DNA from 3 places in the Chryseobacterium sp. AG363 genome. Region 3 is predicted to be linked to each of the others. Evidence: riboswitches for the same ligand, from Rfam matches in the RefSeq annotation. Region 3 holds a riboswitch; each other region holds the start of a gene.
What was found. A riboswitch is a leader RNA that binds a small molecule or an ion and turns the genes downstream of it on or off. The one in region 3 is predicted to bind S-adenosylmethionine.

Region 1 (7,741 bases), on a different contig from region 3:
ATTTCTTGTATAAGTTTTCAATAGATTGTCTGCATCAGTAAGATCACTTTTAATCAATGTATAGATTTCTTCAAGGCTTGCTCTCTTCTTCCCTACTGTGCTTGTTGTGGAAGGTTCTGTATAAATCGGGGCTGTCAATGCTGATTTGTCTTTAAGATAGCTGAACTGATAAAAGCTCGCCAGATTCAGGTAACAGAAAGCACGTAAGGCTTTTGCCTGTCCTTTCACTTGATCCTTTTTCTCCTGGCTGCCTTCCGTTCCATCAATTCTTGTAATCACATTATTCATATTATTAATTGTGGAATACAACATCGTCCAGATAAACAGCGGGCGGCTTGCTGTACTGTTCACCATTTCTGTAAAGGCATAGGCAGAAGCGAAACCATATTTATTAGTCAGTACTGCCACATCACTTCCCATGGCATCACTGGCTCTCAACACAGTGGAATACCCGATATTGGCATAGGTTGTTCCATCATTATTAAATTTTGCCCAGGTACCATTCACCACTGTTTCGGCACTTTCGGCTGTTTTGAAAACTTCTACGCTGCTGGCCTGATCAGTAGGAGCTGTATCCAGCTCACTTTCACAACTTGCTAGCGACAAAAATCCGATAAGAGCAAACGATAGATATTTTAATTGTTTCATTGTTTCAATTTTAAAGGTTAAAGTGTTGCCTGAAGACCAAAAGTGATCGTTCTCATTGCAGGATATCTGTAATACGTTGTTCCGTCCAACGCCTGCTCAGGATCCATTCCCTTATGTTTGTAGAAGGTCAGAAGGTTTTCTGCCTGGATATAAATTCTGAATTTTTTCAATCCTATTTTCTCAAAATAATCCTCAGGAAGTGTATATCCTAAGCTTACATTTTTAAGTCTTGCATAAGTACCTGAATACAGGAATCTTGAAGAGGTTGATGTCCAGTTATTTGTTGTTGTGCTCAATGCGGGAACATCTGTATATGGATTATCCGGTGTCCATCTGTTCAGTATTTCAGAACTCCACGCACGTCCTCCGGCACTTCCGTTATGCATGATGGAAGTATAATCGGTATCTAAAATTTTACCCCCGATTTTGAATGTCAGTAATCCTGAAAAGTCAAAATTCTTATAGGTAATGCTTGTACTGATTCCTCCTGTCAGTTTCGGCAATGCGGAACCTTGCAGTAGTTTTGTTGCTTTTGAGTATTCCGAAGTAGTTCCTTCCACTGAATTTCCACTAGCATCGGTAGAAACTGTTTTCCACAATGGTTTTCCATTGCTTGGATCTACACCCACCCATTCCGGAATAAAGAAATCATATACAGAACCTCCTACCGTTAATAACTTTGTTCCCACCACAAGAGAACCTCCCGGTAATTTGGTTACTTTGTTGTTTAAAGTGCTTAGGTTAACATCAACATTCCATTGGAAATCATCATTCTTAATAGGTGTTGTGAACAATGAAAATTCAAATCCTGTATTCTGAATGGTTCCGATATTGGCAGGATAATCACTGATACCCAACGATGGTGCCACCGGCATATTAAACAGAAGATCCTGGCTTTTTCTTTTGAAGTATTCGATATTCCCTTTAACTCTGTTATTCAAAATAGCGAATTCCAATCCTACGTTTAAATTAAGGTTGGTTTCCCATTTCACATTATTAGTGGAAGTCTTTTCAAGAGTTGTACCCGGTTCTCCGCCAAGGCTGATAAATCTGTACAGCTCCTGATAAGCATAATAAAGCGGCTGTCCGTTAGGTCTAAGTAATTTATCATTTCCTTGTCCTCCGTAACTGGCACGCAATGTCAATTGATTGAATACATTCAGGCTTTTAATAAATTCTTCATTGGATATTTTCCATGAACCTCCTACTGACCAGAATCTCCCCCATCTGTTATCTTTTTCAAATCTCGAAGAGCTGTCTGCTCTTCCCGATGCAGATAAAAAGTAAGTATTATTGTAGTCATACTCTACTTTTCCAAGGAAACTCAATAAGCTTAATTTATTACTGTTTCCACTGAAACTTCCCAGCAGAGAAGCAGCATCCGGCTCATAGTAATAAGGCAGTGAAAACTGACTTCTTGTTCCTGAAATCGTCTGATAATCGTATTTGTAGAATTCGTGTCCTGCCAGTGCATTAACGTGATGCTTTCCAAACTTTTTATCGTACGTAAGGATATTACTGGTTGTATAAGATAGTGTTCTGGTATTGGTTTTCGTCACTGAACCTCCAATTTCCGCTCCTTGCCCAAGTAATGGATTTGAATAATAATGACCGTTATAATTCACCAAATCAACTGAGAAGCTTGTTTTGAATTTCAGTTCCGGCAGGAAAGTGAATTCCATGAATCCTTTTCCTGAAAAGTTATCTTCTTTATTTTCGTTTTTGTCTAATGGTAAAGTTGCAGCCGCATTCTGATTTTGAAGTGCATTTGTGGGCCTGTACTTTCCAAAATCATAAATCGGATTTCCGTCAGCATCTAAAACGTAAGTTCCGTCAGCATTTCTTTCATAATAAGGATAGAAAGAAGGAATAAACCTTGCGGCATTGATGATATTGCTCGCCTTGGAATCTGAAGAAGTTGGTGCCTGCTGAATACTGTTGGTATAGCTTAAGTTGACTCCAACATTTAACCATTTCTTCACTTCCGAATTGATTTTTAATCTGGTATTATATCTTTTAAAACCGGATTCAATCGCCATCCCTTTATCATCCAGATACCCTAGTGAAAAGAAGTAATTACTTTTATCACTACCTCCGCTGATATCAAGATCCATCTGGTTTCTTGATGCCACTCTCTGTAAAACATCTCTCCAGTCGTCATTCCAGAGTGGTGATGCACCAGGCAATAATTTCCCATCTGTTCCCACCGGTTTTGGATAAGCAGTTCCATATGGATTAATTCCAAGGGTAGAAACAAGATTATCCGTTGCCATCTGAGCAGCCTGCTGAGAAGAAACTTTACTGGACTGATATCCGTTTCTTAATGCTTCCCAATATAATTGAAAGTATTGATCCGTGTTTACCTGTTCATAATCTTTGACAGCTCGTCCTGAGAATCCCTGACTGATATTAAAATTAACTCTGGCTTCTCCTTTTTTCCCTGATTTTGTAGTGATGATAATAATCCCGTTGGCTCCTCTTGAACCATACAAAGCACTTGCTGTAGCATCTTTTAAAACACTTATAGATTCAATATCGCTTGGGCTAATGGAGTTCAGGTTTCCATCAAAAGGAATTCCGTCCACTACATATAAAGGATCACTGGAAGCACTGATGGAACCAATACCTCTGACTCTGATGGTAGAAACCGCACCTGGCTGTCCTGATGCACTGGTGGTCTGAATCCCCGCAACCTGGCCTTCCAATGCTTTGGTGATATTGGTTACAGGTCTGTTATTAATCTTATCACTTGAAATGGTCGCTACAGAGCCGGTATAGCTGTTTCTTTTAGCTTTTCCGTAAGCCACCACTACTACTTCATCAATCTCCTTTTCATGAAGGCTATCTTTTTTCGGTCTGGAATTCTGTGCACTTACACTGGTTACTCCCAGAAAAAAAGCAGCAACGGGAGGTATCCAGGCTTTAGAATTGAATAAATTTTTGCTAATCATAATCAATTTTAGTTATCATATATTAAAATTTAGCCATTTGCAGAAAAATCAGCAAAGGGCATCGATAAATACGATAAACCAAATGCTTATTTTTCCTTAAAAGGCTGAACGTAACACCTTGCCCCACGGGTAGGTTGTCAAGACTTCATAGGGTCAGTTCCCTCCATCTTTCTTTATAAGCCGATCGAAATATGGTTGCAAAGCTAAAAACTTTTAGTCTACAAAACAAGTAGACTTATTTATTTTTCATGATAAATTTTCAAAAATTAACGTAATTTTTTAATAAAACCCATCACAATAAAGAGTTACAAGCTTTGCCACTTTCTTAAACATGACAAATATCATTATCAATAATTCAATACAACAAATTAAATCTGTCCAGAAATTTTTGATCTTTAATTGAAAAAAGTTTTTAATTTTATGGTATGAAAGTTTTGATCATCAACGGCCCTAACCTCAATCTGTTAGGCACAAGAGAACCGGAAATCTATGGAAATGTTTCTATGGAAAGCTATTTGGAAAATTTAAGATCCGAGTTCCAGACCCATGAATTAAAATATTACCAGTCTAATATTGAAGGAGAACTTATCAACAGACTTCAGGAGGATGATTTTGATGCCTTAGTAATTAACCCCGGAGCTTTTACTCATTATTCTTATGCTATTGCTGATTGCTTGAAAAACATTCGCAAGCCAAAAGTAGAAGTACATATCAGTAACATTTATAAAAGAGAGGAATTCCGACAGAAATCTGTAACGGCAGCCAATACAGATGCCGTTTTATCAGGCTTTGGAATGGATGGATATAGGCTGGCTTTATTAAGCTTGAAGTAATTTTGTTACTTATCCTTTTCCCATGAATTGCACAGATTTCTACAGATAATTATGGATAAGTATCAGAGTAATTTATGAAGATAAAAGATAAGGTTTATTGCAAAGACATTGGAATATATTCCGGGCAATTGACGAAAAGAAAAAACTATATCGTTGAAGAAAAAAATGCGGAAAATATAAGAATCTGGAATGACGAAGGAAAACTGAGGTGGTATTCTGATTTTTATTTTAGTTTAAACAATGAACCGGAAATAACTTCTATTCATATTGATGATGAAATTGAAAATATTGAATCTGATGCTATAGAAGTAAGTATTGAATTTTCCGACAAAACAAAATATGGGATGACCTTCACTACCCCGCAGTATTTAGATAAAATATTGGACAAAGAGTCTTACTTTTCTTCAAAACACTTTATGATTATAAAATACCTCACTGAAGAATCAATCAAATCAACCGTCCTAAAACTGGATGAACAGAACGAACTGATTGAAAACTGTAAAAAATATGAATAAAAAAAAAGCCTCATCACTGATGAGGCTTTTTGTATGTTGATTGGCAACTATTAGATAGTTTGTTCCTGCAATTGAGGTCCTGAAGCTACTAATTTTTTACCTTCTTCAGTATCACAATACTGCTCAAAGTTCTTGATATATCTTGAAGCAAGATCTTTTGCTTTTTCTTCCCATTCTGAAGCGCTCTCATAAGTATCTCTAGGATCTAGAATACCTGTAGAAACGTTTGGCAATTCAGTAGGAATTTCAAGGTTCATAATTGGAACCTGAGTTTTAGGAGCATTATCAATAGAACCGTCAATGATGGCATCAATAATTGCTCTGGTATCTTTAAGAGAAATTCTCTTTCCGGTACCATTCCAACCTGTGTTTACCAAATAAGCCTTAGCGCCGTGCTCTTTCATTTTGCCGATTAATGTTTTAGAATACATTGTCGGGTGTAAGGTAAGGAATGCTTCACCAAATGCAGGTGAGAAAGATGGTTGAGGTTCTGTAATTCCTCTTTCAGTTCCTGCCAATTTTGAGGTATAACCGCAAAGGAAGTGGTACTGCGCCTGATCTTCATTCAGGATAGAAACCGGAGGAAGTACTCCGAATGCATCTGCTGAAAGATAAACAATCTTTTTGGCATGACCTGCTTTAGAAGGCAATACAATTTTGTTGATATGATAGATTGGATAAGAAACTCTTGTGTTCTCAGTGATAGATCCGTCTGTATAATCTGCTACTCCATTGTTAACAACAACGTTTTCAAGAAGAGCATCTCTCTTGATGGCAGCGAAGATATCCGGTTCTTTTTCTGCAGATAAGTCGATAACTTTAGCGTAGCATCCACCTTCATAGTTGAATACTCCGTTGTTATCCCATCCGTGCTCATCGTCACCGATAAGGTATCTTTTAGGATCTGCTGATAAAGTTGTTTTACCAGTTCCTGAAAGACCAAAGAATAAAGCTACATCACCTTTTTCTCCTACGTTAGCAGAACAGTGCATAGAAGCCATACCTTTTAATGGAAGATAGTAGTTCATCATAGCAAACATCCCTTTCTTCATTTCACCTCCGTACCATGTACCTCCGATAATCTGTAGTTTTTCAGTAAGGTTGAACATAATGAAGTTTTCAGAGTTTAATCCCTGAGCTTCCCAGTTCGGGTTGGTAGTCTTTGATCCGTTGATTACTGTGAAATCCGGCTCACCGAAGTTTTCAAGTTCGTAATGAGAAGGACGAATAAACATATTAGTAACAAAATGCGCCTGCCATGCCACTTCAACGATAAATCTTACTTTAAGTCTCGTATCCGCATTCGTTCCGCAGAATGTATCTACTACATAAATCTTTTTAGATTCTGCAAGCTGGTTCAGCACTAGTTCTTTACAAGACCCGAAAATTTCTGCTGTTGTAGGTAAGTTTACTTTACCATCCCAGAAAATTGTGTCTCTTGTAACATCATCCTGAACAATATATCTGTCTTTAGGTGAACGACCTGTGAAAATTCCTGTTTTTACTGATACTGCGCCTGATTCTGTAAGCTCAGCTTTCTCAAACCCCTGATTTTCAGGAGAAACTTCAGCCTGATATAATTCTTCATAAGAAGGATTATACACTACTTCATAGTTTCCTTTAATCCCTAATTTCTCTAAATCCTGGATGATTTTAGTGTTTTTCATTTTACTTATATTTTCTATTTCTTTATTGCTTTCAACAAAAATAATATTAATTATTTGTTAAAGGTGGTTTAAATATACTGATATAAGTCAGAATGGCAAATAAAAAAACAGGATTATAAATACCTGATTACAAATCAATTATATTTTCCCATTCAAAAATAGTTGTAAAACCTTTCTCCCAAAAATAGTTCTTATAGTCCCCAAATTTGGCACTCATTACAAAATCTCCCCCCCATGCGCCTAAACTTTTGACAAATGAAGGGCAATCTGAGAATAACCTTTCCTTAACTGTGAGAATTTCAAGAAAATCGGCAATTTTATATTCATGAGTCATCATTAATTCGGAAAAATTTTCCAATTCATGACATAACAATATTTTTTTTGTAAGATCTGAAAATTCGTCAACCAATTTCGGAGACTTCTTTTTGGACTTGTAAAAATTGATTCCCTCTCTGCTATCCTGCTTCTGATTTAAATGAATAAAAATCAGTTCATTTTTAAAGGACGGACTAAAATCTACTTTCTCATATTTTATCTCAGGCTTACTTTGGAAAAGCACTGCGGACTTTTCTTTTGCAACTGCAATGTCATATCCACTTCCTCCCAAGCTGATAGAGTTAAGATGGAAAGGATTAATCTCTGCCCATTCCGCAAGATTATTCATCAGCGTAGAACTGCTTCCAAGCCCATAATCCGCTGGAAACTGAAGATTGGTTTTTAAATGGTAAGTAAGATCAGTTTTGAATTTACTATTAGAAAGCAGCTGAACATTCTGTAATGTTTTGGTAATAAATTCAGCACTTGATGGAATATTGGTTTCTAAGACCTGCCAGGTTTTATAATCAATGACAGCCTTCAACCATAGTTTATTCTGATGATAGGCTTCCCAAAGAACAAGGGATTTTCCATCTTGTTTTTCTTCAAAGAAAAACTCTTGTCCCAGCCTGGTAGGTACCGCTAAGACAAGAGCTCCATCTATTGCGAAATATTCTGAAGTAAGCATAAGCTTGCCCGGTGAAAATATCGCGTTCATATTTTTTGTTTAGATTGCAGAAGTAGCTTCTACTGATCCGTCAATTTTTTTGATCAATCCCTGAAGGGTTTTTCCTGGTCCTACTTCCACGAAG
Region 2 (7,741 bases), on a different contig from region 3:
ATACAAATACCGTCTGTTGTTTTTATTCAACGTATATCTTAGTTTTCTGTATTCTTCAATCGGAAGGGTATTGAAAATTTTGTTGGAAGAAACCAGATCAAACCCGTTTTCTGCCAAAGCGTGATAGTTTTTAACAAAATCCTTGCTTGCCGTGTTATCCACAACAATCAGGTTCTCCAGTTGATTTTCATTAGAGAAATTAATTAACTCTTCAACATTAGATGGATGCTCTGCTGTTAAAACCTCATCATTCCAATGGGCATCAAATCCTTTTTTGTTGAAGGCAATTTTTTTTGAATTGGCTACCGCAACGACTTTAAGGTCTATTTTTTTGCGTTTTTTAATCTCTTCTGCAGATTCAAGTACTTGTTCTATCAAGGTTTTCCCTACGTTTCCATGGCCAATAATGGCCAGATGAACGGTCTTTGGCTTTTTGAAAATTTCAGATTCTATGATGTTTCTTGTTTTTTCATCCTGTGAAGACGTCACAACGATATTGACTCTGTTTTCTCCTGCTACCTGGTTCAAAAGCAATGGAAAAACATTGTTTCTGGCAAGTTCTGCAAAAACTTTATTGAAATCTTCTGCAACAAAACCAATCACAGAAACATTATTGATACTATATATTTGGGAAACTTTTCCTGACTTTCTTTCTGCTTCGAATTCATCAATAAGACAAGCCACTGCTTTCTCTGCATCATTTTCATGAACCAGGATAGAAATTCCGTTTTCTACGGCCTGTTGAGAGATTACTCCTACACTGATACGCGCCAAAGTAAGCGCTTTAAAAATTCGTCCGTCAATCCCGATTTCTCCCAGGAAATCTTCTCCTTCAAATTTAACGATTGATCTGTTCTTCAAAAATTTTATTTCGTTAGCATTTTTCATTACTTCTATAAAATGTTTTTAATGATATTATTTAATTGTTGATATTCCATTAGGAAGGCATCATGCCCGTGTATAGATTGGATCTCGTGATAAGAAACATCTTTATTTTTCTCTTTTAAGTTTTCAAAACACATTCGGATTTCAGAAGCCGGGAAAAATAAATCTGTATCTACGGAGATCATGTGCATTCGTGCCTGTATGTTCTCCAGTGCTGTATCAGTAGCATTTATATTCATCAAGAGATGATTCATCAGTTTGTAACTCTTTAAACTAAACCTTTCGTTTAGTGCGTTACCATGATAAACCAGCCAGTCTTCTGATTCCAGGCGTTGTTTGTCCTGGTTATATTGGTTTTGAAATCTGTCATTGAGCGACTGCGGTGTTCTGTAGCACAACATGGCATGAATTCTTGCTTTCTGTAATGGTTCTTCTTTATCATTTAATAAAAATTTCTGAACCAGACACTGTGCATGAAGCCAGTCGTGCGTTCTGTAATCGCAGGCAATAGGAATAAAAATCTCAGCAAGATCCGGCTGCTGGGCAAGCATTTCCCAGGCAATTCCTCCTCCCAAAGAGCCTCCGATAATGGCATATAAATTTTTGATATGTAACGCTTCAAGTCCTTTCAAAAATATCGCTGCGATATCTGAAGGAGTAAAGTCTTCATAGTCTTCAATTAAAAAATCGTCATATCCGTTTCCTGGTATGTTGAAGCACAGAACGGTATATTGATCAGTATCAACAATCTGATTTTTTCCCACCAGCTGTTTCCACCAGCCTTTTTCTCCGGATACGTTTGAATTTCCGGTAAGAGCATGGTTGATTAAAATGACAGGGGCTGTAAACAGATCTTTCCCAAAGAGCTGATAGCTCAACGGGATATGGTATTCCTTTTGGGAATGAGTTTGATACGTAAGATTAATATAGTTTAGTTCTGTTTTCAATTCTATTAAATTTTAATACAATTGAAAATGCCACAGGAAATGGCTGAAAAGAACTTCAGTGAGTTATCTGTCCAAAATTATTTGGTAGAACGTAGCACCTTCTTTGCTTGCGCAAAGGGTTGCTAAGGTTTCATAGGGTCTAATCCCTCAACCTTTCTTGATAACATTTTCAATATTTGAATGAACGAATGGTGCAAAGGTAGTTCTTTTCTTTTAATTTCAAAAAAAAATTATTTTAATATTTAAAAAAGCCCTTAAATACAAGTATTCCAAGAGTATATTAATAATTATTCAGATGAAAAAAATTGGAATTACTTCTCAAAAAAACTAACTTCGTATGGAAAAGTGATGAGATATGACCGCCGAAAAAGATAGATTACAAGATACCAAATGGAAAAACTGGGGACCTTATGTAAGCAACCGGCAGTGGGGAAATGTACGTGAAGATTATAGCCCGAACGGGAATGCCTGGAATTTTACCAACCATAATAATGCAGAAAGCTATGCCTACCGATGGGGAGAAGAAGGTATTGCCGGAATTTCTGATATAAAGCAGCTTTTGTGTTTTGCTTTTTCATTCTGGAACAAGAAAGACAAAATGGTAAAGGAACGATTCTTTGGGTTGAGCAATCCTCAGGGAAATCATGGGGAAGACATCAAAGAAATCTTTTATTATCTGGATAATACACCTACTCATAGCTATATGAAAATGGTGTATAAATATCCGATCAATGAATTTCCTTACGATGACCTTGTTGCAGAAAACGGAAGACGCAGTAAAAAGGAACCGGAATATGAAATTTTCGATACCGGAATTTTCGATAATGATGAATATTTTGATATTTTCATTGAATATTGCAAGGCCGATCACAATGATATTCTTGCCAGAGTAACGGTCTGTAACCGGAGTCAGCATGAAGCACCTATTTTGGTAGCGCCCACTATATGGTTCAGAAACAACTGGAAATGGGGATACAATACCTATAAAGCAGAAGTCAATGCTTCTTATGACGGAAGTATCAACATTGAACACGACAGTATTTCGATCAAGAAGCTTTATTCCCGAAATACCAATGCACAAAGTGTATTTTGTGATAATGAAACCAATAATTCTAAGCTTTATGGGGCTCCTGCAGGTGAAAATACATATTTCAAAGATGGAATCAATCATTTTATTATCCATCAAACGAATACGATAAATCCCGCAAAGAAAGGGACAAAAGCTTCTTTTCTGATTGATGAGCTTATTGGTGCCGGAGAATCCAAAGTTTTTGAATTCAGATTATGCCCGGCTGAAGCTGATGAGCCTTTTGAAAAGTTTGATGAAATATTCAATACGCGACAGGCTGAAGCTGAAGAATTTTATAAAGAAATTCAAAATGATACCGTTAACGAAGATGAAAGAAATGTTCAGAGACAGGCTTTTGCAGGACTTCTCTGGAATAAGCAGTTCTATCATTACAATATTGGAAAATGGCTGAAAGGTGATCCCAACTTTGAAGCCCCAAGAAATTTCAACGAATATGTAAGAAATACGGAATGGAATCATCTCCATAATAAGGATATTATTTCTATGCCCGATAAATGGGAGTATCCATGGTATGCCACATGGGATCTGGCATTTCACTGTGTTCCGTTTTCCATCATCGATGCGGAATTTGCCAAGGGACAACTTTTGCTCCTTACTAAGGAATGGTACATGCATCCTAATGGACAGCTTCCAGCCTATGAATGGAATATGAGTGACGTGAACCCGCCGGTACACGCCTGGTCATGCTTCCGTGTTTTCAAAATTGATGAAAAAGCTAACGGAAAACCGGATTTATTATTTTTAGAGAAAGTTTTCCAGAAACTGCTTCTTAATTTCACCTGGTGGGTGAACCGAAAGGATAAAAACGGAAAAAATATCTTTGGTGGAGGGTTTCTTGGTCTCGATAATATCGGAGCTTTTGACCGGAATATGGAACTAAAGGACGGACAGCATCTTGAACAGGCAGACGGAACCAGCTGGATGGCCATGTATGCATTGAATATGATGCGTATTGCAATGGAGCTTGCCCAGTATTATCAGGTATATGAAGATATGGCCATCAAGTTTTTTGAGCATTATCTTTATATCGCTGAAGCTATGGAAAACCTGGGCGAAGGAACGAAAGGGCTTTGGAACGAAGAAGACGGATTCTTCTATGATGTCCTACAGCTAGGAAATGGAGACAGTGTTTCTTTAAAATTACGAAGTATTGTGGGTTTGATTCCTATGTTCGCTGTTGAGATTGTTGACCACCGCTTACTGGAAAAGATGCCGAATTTCAGAACCCGAATGGAGTGGATCTTAAAGAACAAGCCGGAGTTGACCAAACTGGTTTCTCACTGGGATGAGGAAGGACAAGGCCGAAAACACCTTATGAGTATCCTCCGCAAAAACAGACTGACAAAGGTTCTGACCAGAATGCTTGATGAAAATGAATTCCTGAGTTCTTACGGAATCCGCGCCATGTCTAAGGTATATGAGGAAAATCCTTTTGTCTTCTCTGTACATGGGTCTGAAAATATAGTCTACTATACACCTGCAGAAAGTGACAGCCGTATGTTTGGCGGAAACAGCAACTGGCGCGGTCCAATTTGGTTTCCGATCAATTTTCTGATTGTTGAAAGTCTGCAGCGCTTCCATTATTACTATGGAAATAGTCTGAAAGTAGAACTTCCCACAGGAAGTGGTGATAAAAGAAATCTTGATGAAGTGGCTCAAAATATAAGTAAAAGACTCTGCTCTCTATTTTTAAAGGATGAACATGGACAAAGAGCTTTCAACGGAGGTAATCCAAAGTTCAATTATGATGAACACTTCAGAGATTATATTACATTTTTTGAATATTTTCATGGAGATAATGGCCGTGGTGTGGGTGCTTCCCACCAAACAGGATGGACAGCTACAGTGGCAAAACTGATAAAACCAAGACTCACCTTTTAATAAGCAATGAGGAATTGGTAATGAGTAATATAAAAGCCGGATGTTTCATCCGGCTTTTTACTATTTTATGTAAGAGATTAAATTTTTTCTCCGTTCACATACACTTCGTATCCGATTTCTACATTCGGTTCTAACGTTTTTGATACAGAGCAGTATTTTTCAAAAGAAAGTTCTGCAGCCTTTAATGCTTTTTTAGGATCAATTTCTCCTTCCAAAAGGAACTTAACGTTAATCGATTTAAAAGGTTTTGCATCTTCTACCTGCACTCTTTCGCCTTCTACTTCTGCCTGAAAGCTTTTAATTTCCTGACGTTGCTTCTTCAGAATAGACACCACATCAATTCCGCTACAGCCTGCTACAGCCATCAGTACACTTTCCATTGGGGAAACTCCTTTGGCTCCCGGCTGGGAAGTATTATCTAAAAGGATAGAATTTCCTTGTGAGTTTGTACATTCAAATAAAAAATCGTCGTTTATTCTGTTGAGTGTAATTTTCATTGTACGGGTTTATATTTCAGATTTCTTTTTATATTCTTATTCAAATATAAAAAACTTTATGGAGTAAACCTCAGGCTAAGACATGATATCAACCATAGCCTGAAAAAGATTATCCGGATTTTCTGCAATGCGGTTACACATGTACAGATACCATTCATCACCATACACAATATACTGCCTGCACGGGTAACCTTCTTTATAGATTTCATTCAACAGATCTTCCTGTATTCCCAGTAACATTTCAAATTCATATTTAGATTTTGGAATATCATATTGTTCAATGAGCTCTTTAACTCTATTCTGAACGATATTATGATGGGTAGCAACAGAACATTTCCTGTTTTTAAGGAAAAGAGTTTCAATATATTTAATATATAAATCATCTAAATGTTTTCCTCTCTCTACAGCATGTCCCGGAGGAACAGCAAAAGCACCTTTTACAATTCTTATTTTCCCTTGTGTTTCATTCAATATCCGTTCAAGGTCTTTTGGAGTACGGTTTAAATATGCCTGCAGGGTAATTCCAACATTTGGAAAATCAGGCGATATTTTACAAAAGGTATTAATAATATCATCAGTTCTATCAATACCCTCTGCACTAATCACTATTTCAATATCTTTTTTGTAAGCTGATTCTGCTAATGACATTAAATTATTATAAGCAAGATCCTTATCAATTGCAAGACCAATATGTGATAAATCCAAAGAAATGATAGAATTGATATTCTCTTCTTTCACTTTATTAATCAAATCAAAAAAATGTTGAGTTACTGATTCTGCTTCTTCCACGGAACGGGTACTTTCTCCCATAAACTCTAGTGAAGTTGGAAGTCCTTTATCATTAATTCTTTTAGCAGTGGCAATCGCTTCTTCCATTTTTTCGCCTCCTATATATCTTTTAGCTGCTTTCAGTAAGAGTTTAAAGAGCTCAGGATTGTTAAGAATATATTCTTTTGCACCTTCATTTAAGGCAGCTATTTTCAACAGCGCACCTGCCTTTTCTTTTAGTTCCATTCTATTTTTTGATTTGTATTTAAAATATTTTATAAAATTCCTCTCGCTTTTATCTCCAGATATTTATTGATAACATCGATATTCAAATTTTCCGGAAGGGTATATACGGTATAAATTCCGTATTTACGAAGTTCCTGGATGATCAGTTTCTTTTCAAATTCAAATTTTTCAGCAATAATTTCATCATAAATTTCCTGCATATTTTCAGGATTTTTGTTGATCAACGTCTGCAGTTCTGAATTTTTGAAGAATACCACTACCAGCAAGTGATTTTTAGCAATTCCGCGAAGATATTTCAACTGTCGGTTCAATCCGTCAAGAGTTTCAAAATTGGTAAAAAGCAGAATTAAGCTTCTTTGACTGATGGAATATTTTACATCCTGATACAAACGGTTGAAATCACTCTCGAAGAAATCGGTTTTAATATTATAAAGCGCTTCAGAGATTTTCTTCAACTGTCCGGATTTATTATCGGCAGCAATTTTATTTTCAGCTTTCTTGGAAAAAGTCATCATTCCCGCTCTGTCTCCTTTTCTTAAAATAATATGAGAAAGTGCCATGGTTGCATTGATGGAATAATCCAGTAAACTTAATCCATTGAACGGCATTTTCATGGTTCTTCCTTTATCGATCAACATAAAAATACGCTGTGATTTTTCATCCTGAAACTGGTTTACCATGAGTCTGTTGGTCTTGGAAGTTGCTTTCCAGTTGATCGTTCTGATATCATCTCCGGGAACATATTCTTTGATCTGCTCAAACTCCATGGTGTGTCCCAGCTTTCTGACTTTCTTGATTCCACCCAATAAAAATTCACTCTGAATAGCCATCAGCTCATATTTTCGGAGATGAATAAAAGAGGGATAGGCAGGAAGCATAGCATCTTTCTGGAAAATAAATCTTTTTGAGATGAATCCCAAAGGTGATGATGCATACACATTCAGTCCTCCGAAATGATATTCTCCCCTTTCTTTAGGCTCTAATGTGTATTGAAAAAATGTATTGCCTCCAGAAGCGATCTGCTTTTCAATCAGAAAATCTCTCTTTTGAAATTGAAACGGAATTTCGTCAATAATTTTAGTGGCTATGGTGAAGCTGTAATTATTTTTAATATCGATTTTTACAAAATTCTCATCTCCGTTGGACAATTTTTCAGGCAAAATTCTCTGAACCTGTAAGGCATTCTTTTGATTAAACAGCAACAGAAAATCTACCATTGCCGCAAGAAAACAGATCAACAGTGCAAGATGGGCTCCCCACATCATCACCGGAAAGAAAAATGCAAGGACATACAGGATCCCCACTGCGATGAGTGTAAAAAAGAAACGTGTATTGATGTATAAGTTTTTCATTGGTTAGGTGGCAGGTTGCAGATGAAAGGTTTTAGTAATGATGATTCAAGCCCCTCTTTCTACTACCCTATCTCG
Region 3 (7,741 bases):
ATTATGAATGAATGTAAAATAGAGGATATAGATACTGAACAAAAGAAAAACTGCCGGAAAAATATGGAAAGCATTCGACTTAAAGATTTTTCTGTCTTTTTTCTTCAGAAAGAAAACCGTCGAAATCGCAAGACTGGCAAAAAGCTGTAGTATAAAAGCTGTATAAACAAAAATTTCTTTAAAGCTTCCCGTTAAAATAATAATAGCAGCAATCACAGCATGGGCAAAGATAGCTCTTACCGGAATTCCTTTTGCATTTCCAGATGACAATGGTTTCCAGATGTGGGTATGTTTTGCAAAAGCCTGTGTCAGTCTTGAGCCAACCCACAAGTATCCGCTTATGGTTGCAATCAGCTGCAGGGCTATAAAAATATTAACAATTTTTCCAAAAGCCGGACCCAACATATTGACTGCTGCTTCGCCCATCACATCTTCTTTTCCTGCCAGCTGATTTACTGGAGCGTGTTTCAGCATAATATAATTCACCAGAATATAGCTTACCGTCACAAAAACAGTTCCTATAATCAATGATTTGGGAAGGTTTTTCTGCACATCCTTTATTTCTCCCGCAATATAGGAAGCTGAATTCCAGCCTGTGTATGAATAGGTCACAAATACCAGAGAGGTAGCAAAGGCAGGAAGCATGATCTCATTTTGCCAGCTGTCACTGAAATTAAGGCTGTTGCCGATCTGCGGTGAATTTGAAATTCCTACTCCAAGAATAACCAGTACAATAATAAAAGCGATTTTAATGAATGTAAAAAAGTTGTGAAACCTGCTGGATGTTTTCAGGCTGAATGATAATGCAATTGCCACCAGGAATATCGCGGCTATGGCAAATCCGTTTCCAAAAGAATATTCAAATACAGAAAGATATTTTGACATAGCCAAAGCTGCCAGCGCTACGGGAGAGGAAAATCCTATGATGAGCGAAATCCAGCTTATGAGGTATCCGAAAATCGGATGATAGGTTTCTTTAAGATAAATAAAATCGCCTCCGTTTCCTTTAAAATGGGAGCCCAATTCTGCGTAGCAAAAAGCTCCGAACAATGCGAGAACTCCTCCGATGCTCCATAGCAGGAAAATACTGTAGGTGTTGGTAATATCGGAAAGCTGAAATCCCAAGGTGGTAAAAATCCCTGTTCCGATCATATTGGAAACGACGATGGCTGCGGCTGTTTTCCAGCCAATCTGATGTGAGGAAGTACTCATTTAATGATTAAAAATTAAAATTAAGCCTTCCGAAGAAATAATTCCCCAGCGTTCCCATCTGTACAGGCGCATATTTGAATACTCCATAATATGAATTTTTATAAATCTGGCGGTCCGGAAAGACATCAAATATATTGTTGGCTCCTACTGTAAAATTGATACTTTTAGTAATATCATACCCAACGCTGATGTCTGTCACTACTTTTGGTGAGAATTCCTGCACGTCTCCAAACGGATAACCATCTCTTATTACCTTACCAAAATAGGTATTTCTTACGAGAAAACTGAATTTTCCTATTCCATAATTTAATCCTAATGAAGCTTTTGTTTTTGGAGACAGGGTTTCAATGATATTGATCTGATCGGGACCAAAAAACTGATCCTGAGGCGTTCCTAAGTTTTCAGGAAAATGAAAATCTGTGATTTTTGTTTCCGTATAGTTTCCGGCAAGATTCAAATTTAATTTTCCATTCCCAAGAATCCAGTCATAGGAAACCACTACATCTACTCCTTTCGTTTCTGTATCAATGGCATTGGCGAAGAATCTTCCGCTTTCTACCTTAAACTGATCCAGTCTTTTATCTGTTATATTGCTGGTGATCACAACTCTATCCTTTACTTTGATCCAGTATCCATCTATAGTAATTGTCAAGTTGTTTAAAGGTTTAAGCGTAAATCCAGCACTTGCATTGACAGAAGTTTCCTGTTTGAGTTTATCAAATCCAAGAATTTTAGCGGCTTCGCTATCGTTGCTGAATATTCCTTTGGTAACAATCTTTGAACCCGAGGTAGAAATATCCGCATAGGAATTATTAAAATACTGCTGTTGCAATGATGGTGCTCTGAATCCTGTCCCAACAGCGGCTCTTACCGCATAGTTTTTTACAAACTCATATCGTACAGCGAGTTTTCCATTCAAGGTATTTCCGAAATCTGAATAATTTTCAAATCTGGCAGCAGCGTCAATGTTGAGTTTTTTATCCAAATCATAGGAAACATCTGCATATACTGCCGTGGAATGTCTGTCTTTCTTCAAGGCATTGTTGGGAGAGAATCCGATGAAGGATTGAGATCCGCCTGCACCAAGCACTGTTGATCCTTCAGTGGCAACATTTCCATTGATGTCATATTGGGTATAGGATGCTTCGTCACCCGCTTTAATCTGGTATTGTTCAAACCTGAACTCACCACCGAAAGCAATATTGAAACGGTTTATATTTTTAGAAACATCAAGATTAATGGTATTCTGCAGAAAACTATGCGCTCCGGCATAAAAACGGGTGGGAGATTTTGCTCCCAAAGAAGCATTATTCGTATTGTTTACATTATAATTGAAAGTATTGCTTCCAAAGGTGTTACTAAGGTCAAATAGCCAGTCGTTAACATTATATTTTGCACCTACGGCATAGGAAACATCATATACCTGAGACCCAAGAACCGCCTGAAAACCGTTCGGATAAATGGATGAAACTACATTAGACTTTTCGCTCGGCAGTCTTCTGAAACCAAACCCTTCTCCTTCTTTAATACTGAAACCTCCGAAAGAATAGAGTTTAAAATGATCATTAAAAGGATATTCTGAATTGAAAAACAACTGTCCCTGTCTGATCTGGGCATCTCCGATCTGAAAATTAAAATCATCACGGGTCAACCCTCTTTTTTCAATTTCGGCATCATCCGTAGCTCTGGCTGCTTTTACCGCTTCAGCGTCACCAGCAAATTCATAAGCAAAATTATCGCCGAAAATATCCAGATCGTGATTTTGAGTTCTTGTGGTTTTTCCTCTGTGGCTTAATTGCAGGGATAGATTGATATAACCATCTTTTTTTCCTAATGAAGTACCATAGTTGACTCCTGCCTGATAAGTATCTCCATCATTTCTTCCGCTTAATCCGTAAGTAAGACTTGCTGAAGCTCCGGCATTTTTCTTAAGAATAATGTTGATCACTCCGGCAATAGCATCAGAACCATATTGTGCAGCAGCTCCGTCTCTTAACACTTCTATTCTATCAATAGCAATTACGGGAATGGTACTCAAATCTGTTCCTACAGAACCATTTCCTACAGTATTCTGATAATTGACCAATGAGGTTGTATGTCTTCTTTTTCCGTTAAGCAATACGAGAACCTGATCAGGGCCCATTCCTCTTAATGTTACGGGATCAATATGCTCTGTGCCATCAGAAGCAGACTGCCTCACCGCATTAAACGACGGAATCACGTAATTCAGGAGATCCTGAGCGGTCATTTGCGGAGCGCTTCTCTGGATTTTATCGATATTGATAACATCTACAGGAACCGGCGTCTCCAGTTTTGTTCTTTTAACATTACGGTTTCCGACGATGATGATATCTTCGATCTGTTTTCCTTTTTCCTCACTTTCCTGAGCAGCTACCAGAATTGCTCCAAGCAATAGTACAGCTGTGCTTAATTTTTTCATTTTTGTTCTTGCCAATTAATACTACCAATCTGACGGATCTTTCCGCAGATACACAAGACTTCAAGAAATGGAATTTATATAGAATATTGACTTCACTTATCTCCCCCAAAGGGTTGGAATTAGCACCTTTACACTTCTGGAACCGTGTAGGTTGCTAAGGTTTCACCGGGCCAAATCCCTCCACCTTTCTTGATAAATCTACTGCAAAAGTAGACTATTTTTTTGAACTTACAAAAAAAGGCAAATCTGCTGATCCGCAAATTTGCCTTTATTATTTTATAATTTATTTTATTCAATAATCATCTTTTGAATGGCTATTCCTGTATCTGATTTCAACTGCACAAGATACGTGCCTGCTGGATAATCAACCTTCGCATCGTAAGTTCCGCTCTCTTTATCCAGTTTGAAAGTATCCAGTTTTTTACCGGTCATATCAAAAATTGAAATTTCACCTTTTTTTGCTTTATTGAAAACGAGGTGAGCGATTCCGTTGCGAACCGGATTATCCGCAATCTGAAGAGATAATTTGTTGACCGCATTGGTATCTACAGTAGACAACGCACCTGCATAATTTCCAAAGATTCTGAATTCTCCGGGCTGTAAAGTGATCGGAGCCGTTGTGGAAACTATATTCGAAATACTGTTATCCATTAAATTCCGCCATTGACCAGTGTAAGGGAAATAAGGCACTACATTCTGTGCGGAAGTCGTGTAATTGGCCAATACGACAACATTCTTTATTCCTGTTGTAATAGCTGCATCATACACATAAATTCTTGTGATAAGACCAGTAGGATCATTCGTAAGGTTATTGGATTCTATACTGTAAGTTTTAGATTTAAAAACCTGATGACTGTTTCTGATGTTGATGATTTTAGCCCATGTATCATAGACTGCTTTTCGGTTCGCATTGGTATCATATCCTAAAGTGAATGCTACAGGTTTTTCATCGGTTCTACATCCGCTGTCGATGGTACCATTCGCACATCTGTTGATGCTGAATTCATAACCTAATTCTCCAAACTGCCAGATCATTTTCGGACCTGGAATGGTAAAGAAGGTTGCCCCGAAAGTTTTCATTCTTTCAAGAGCGGTATTCAGGTCTTTCACATTGTAACCTCCGTTTATAGCACCATAGGTAAGGTTTTTAAACATCAGCCTCTCTTCATCATGGCTTTCTCCATAACCTACGGCACTCATATTGGTAAAACCGTGAAGACTGTGATTCATACGGTCGTAGTTGCTGTTTTCCTGATAGCCCATCGTATTCTGATTGTAAGGATCTGTCTGTTTATTCCAAAGCATAACGCCTTTTCCTTCTGCTATTCTGTAATTTGCCCATTGCTGTTCTTCTGCATCAGTTCCCAGGTGTTCGAAGATCATATAAGAATTGGGATCAATGGCCCATTGTTTATCAGCATAATTTTTCATGATATCCACTCTGTCCTGCTGGTAGGCATTGGTACAGGCCTCATCATTTTCAGAACAGCTTTGCGTAAATCCTTTGGTTAAATCCCAACGGAATCCGTCTATGTGATATTCCGTAAGCCATTGCTGAAGACATCTTTCAACGTAATATTGCGTTGAAAGACTTGTATGGTTAAAATCATTGAAGACATTGTATGAATGTTTCGGTACCTGGTTAAAGTAAGGATTGTTCGGTGCAACATCACCATAGCCGTCACCATCAGGATCAATATTCCAAAGTCTAACTAAAGGAGAGCGTCCTGTAGCATGATTAAACGCTACATCCAGAATGACTGCAATTCCGTTCTGATGACATAAATCTACAAATTCTTTGAATTTTTCCGGAGTTCCATAGGCTTTGTCTAATGCATAATGGAAAGAAGTATTGTATCCCCAGGAAAGATTTCCGTCAAATTCCATGATGGGAAGCAGTTCTATAGCATTGATTTTCAAATTCTTTAAATAGGAAATTTTATTAATCAGTGACTGCCAGTTCTTTTCTTGTGTGAAATCTCTCAATAACAATTCATAGACTACCAGATCTTGTTTTTCAGGTCTCTGAAAATTGGTAACCTGCCAGTTATAAGCGGTCTGGCCTGTTTTAAATGTTGACACTTCAAAACCCTGTCCGGCAGGAAATGCTGGTAAGTTCGGGTAGGTAGAAGCCGAAATCCACGGGTCATCGTAAGAAGATAAAATTTGTGGGGAATAAGGGTCTGCTACTTTTCTCAAATCATTTGTTCTGTATTGGAAGGTATAAAGTTGCTGAGGAGTGATTCCATTGAGTTCAATCCAGTACAGATCGGGATTTGTGGTGTCTTTTTTCATTAAATAGGTATCATTCACCGTCCAGTTATTGAAACTTCCTATGACGTGTACAAAATTTTTTCCCGGAGCATATAAAGCCAATCCCACCTTGGTTGGATCTGTCGGATGATAATTGATTCCCTGCTTGATCCAGTTGGGTATTGCCTGGGAAACAACATTTCTCGGAACCTGTACAATGAATGCTGCCGTTTTGGAATTGGTTCCCTGTGTCGCCACAAGTTCCATATTTGCATCCTGAGTAACCGTATAACTGTAAGAATAAGATTGTGAAGGCGTTGTTGTTGAATTGACAACAGTTCCGTTAGCTTTTAACTGAAATGTAACATTGGTACTTGCCGTCGCCGTAATAGTAATGGAATTTCCCGTAGGAACTGAAGTGAGGCTGTTCGCTAATGGATTTGTAAGCGTCAAGTTTAAAGTACCTACGTTTACAAAAATATCGGGTGAAGTCTGATGCGATCCCGTCTTATCCTTTAATAAAAACCCAAATCTTCCGATTCCTGTTCTTCCGAAAAATGAAGCTGGGGTAAATGTTATTGAATAGCTGTCTGTTGTGGCATTGTAATTCAGTTTATTCAGATCATTGGAATTATTCCAGCTACCATTGGTAGGGCAATCCTGACTGTTCTGATAATTGGTATCAAACGACCAGGTCCACATATAAATGGCATTATTGGAAACTCCCCAGGCAGACTCGTCAATCTGATCACCTGGAACTGTAAGCGTAATGGCATCTGTTTCATTGAATGGATTGGGAGAAATTGTATAATTGATCTGACCAAAAACACCTATTGTAATCAGCAGAAAAACAACGGAATAAAATTTTCTCATATCTTATTTTTTATCGAATATAGTGTTATTTTTTATTCATAACCATCATTTTGAATCAGTTTTCGGGAAATATTTCATTTTTTTGGAAAAAATCAAATAAAAAGACTCATAAAAATTTCATGAGCCTTCCAATAAAAGTAATTGTAATGAACTAATTTCTTTTGGCGAAATCTTTGGTATTGAATTTCGCTTAATTTTTTATAATCTTTTTAGAAATGGATTGTCCATTCTTTAATTTTAATTCTACAATATACAACCCTGAAGGAAGTTCAGTCATGTTGATCTGATGATCCGAGAACTGTACATTCATTCTTTGTCCTACAGCGTTCACAACGTTTACTTTTTCAATTCCTGAATCAGCTTTAACCATAAGAATTCCTTTTGTAGGGTTAGGATACACTCCAATTACAGATTGATTCAGTTTGGTTTCTGAAGTACTCAAAGAAGAGGTAGGCTTGATGCATCTTACTGATGATCCCTGTCCTCTCATAGCTCCGGCCGACGGATTGGCAATTGTCGATCCGATATACAGATATTTCGCTCCTAAACTTGATGTATCTGAACTCCAGAAATACCCTCTTTGCCCTACAAAAGTAAAGTTCCCGTCACTGGAGCTTCTGTATCCTCCTGCCGGTAATTTGAGATTGCTGCTGTAAGCTGTTGCCGGATTACCAATACTTTCTGCTCCTATTAAAGTTGTCCAGTCTGCCTGAGAAGGCATTTTCCAGTCTGGTCCTATTGCTTTACAAGGATCTATACCTACAGAAGCATTGACATCTGCAAGTGATGCCCCATTCCATGTATCTCCACTTGCAAAATTTGCCCACCATGCCGGAGATCCTGCAACATAAGCTCCAGCAGTGGTACTTGCTCCTTCCGGAGTATTAGGAGATGGTGCTGGTACCATCTGGGAATTTCTAAGCTGGTGTCCATCATCCCATCTTCCCCATTGGAAAAGGTCTC

Region 1: it holds a riboswitch for S-adenosylmethionine, as region 3 does, so the genes downstream of both, DEU39_RS15460 (SusC/RagA family TonB-linked outer membrane protein) here and DEU39_RS21115 (TonB-dependent receptor plug domain-containing protein) in region 3, are expected to answer to the same signal.
Region 2: it holds a riboswitch for S-adenosylmethionine, as region 3 does, so the genes downstream of both, DEU39_RS16240 (alpha/beta fold hydrolase) here and DEU39_RS21115 (TonB-dependent receptor plug domain-containing protein) in region 3, are expected to answer to the same signal.

The regions. Positions count from the first base shown of each region.
Region 1 is NZ_RAQF01000003.1:560,070-567,810, reverse strand. It holds gene DEU39_RS15465 (RagB/SusD family nutrient uptake outer membrane protein) at 1-648, opposite strand, end outside; gene DEU39_RS15460 (SusC/RagA family TonB-linked outer membrane protein) at 666-3,599, opposite strand; SAM riboswitch class I at 3,683-3,781, opposite strand; gene DEU39_RS15455 (type II 3-dehydroquinate dehydratase) at 4,025-4,432, shown strand; gene DEU39_RS15450 (hypothetical protein) at 4,507-4,947, shown strand; gene pckA (phosphoenolpyruvate carboxykinase (ATP)) at 4,998-6,614, opposite strand; gene DEU39_RS15440 (GYDIA family GHMP kinase) at 6,742-7,647, opposite strand; gene fabD (ACP S-malonyltransferase) at 7,657-7,741, opposite strand, start outside.
Region 2 is NZ_RAQF01000003.1:711,062-718,802, reverse strand. It holds gene DEU39_RS16245 (ACT domain-containing protein) at 1-888, opposite strand, end outside; gene DEU39_RS16240 (alpha/beta fold hydrolase) at 894-1,832, opposite strand; SAM riboswitch class I at 1,893-1,999, opposite strand; gene DEU39_RS16235 (MGH1-like glycoside hydrolase domain-containing protein) at 2,188-4,803, shown strand; gene DEU39_RS16230 (OsmC family protein) at 4,881-5,300, opposite strand; gene DEU39_RS16225 (proline dehydrogenase family protein) at 5,376-6,314, opposite strand; gene DEU39_RS16220 (DUF58 domain-containing protein) at 6,344-7,666, opposite strand; gene DEU39_RS16215 (AAA family ATPase) at 7,734-7,741, opposite strand, start outside.
Region 3 is NZ_RAQF01000006.1:169,822-177,562, forward strand. It holds gene DEU39_RS21110 (APC family permease) at 1-1,212, opposite strand, end outside; gene DEU39_RS21115 (TonB-dependent receptor plug domain-containing protein) at 1,220-3,652, opposite strand; SAM riboswitch class I at 3,746-3,851, opposite strand; gene DEU39_RS21120 (alpha-amylase family glycosyl hydrolase) at 3,941-6,778, opposite strand; gene DEU39_RS21125 (T9SS type A sorting domain-containing protein) at 6,969-7,741, opposite strand, start outside.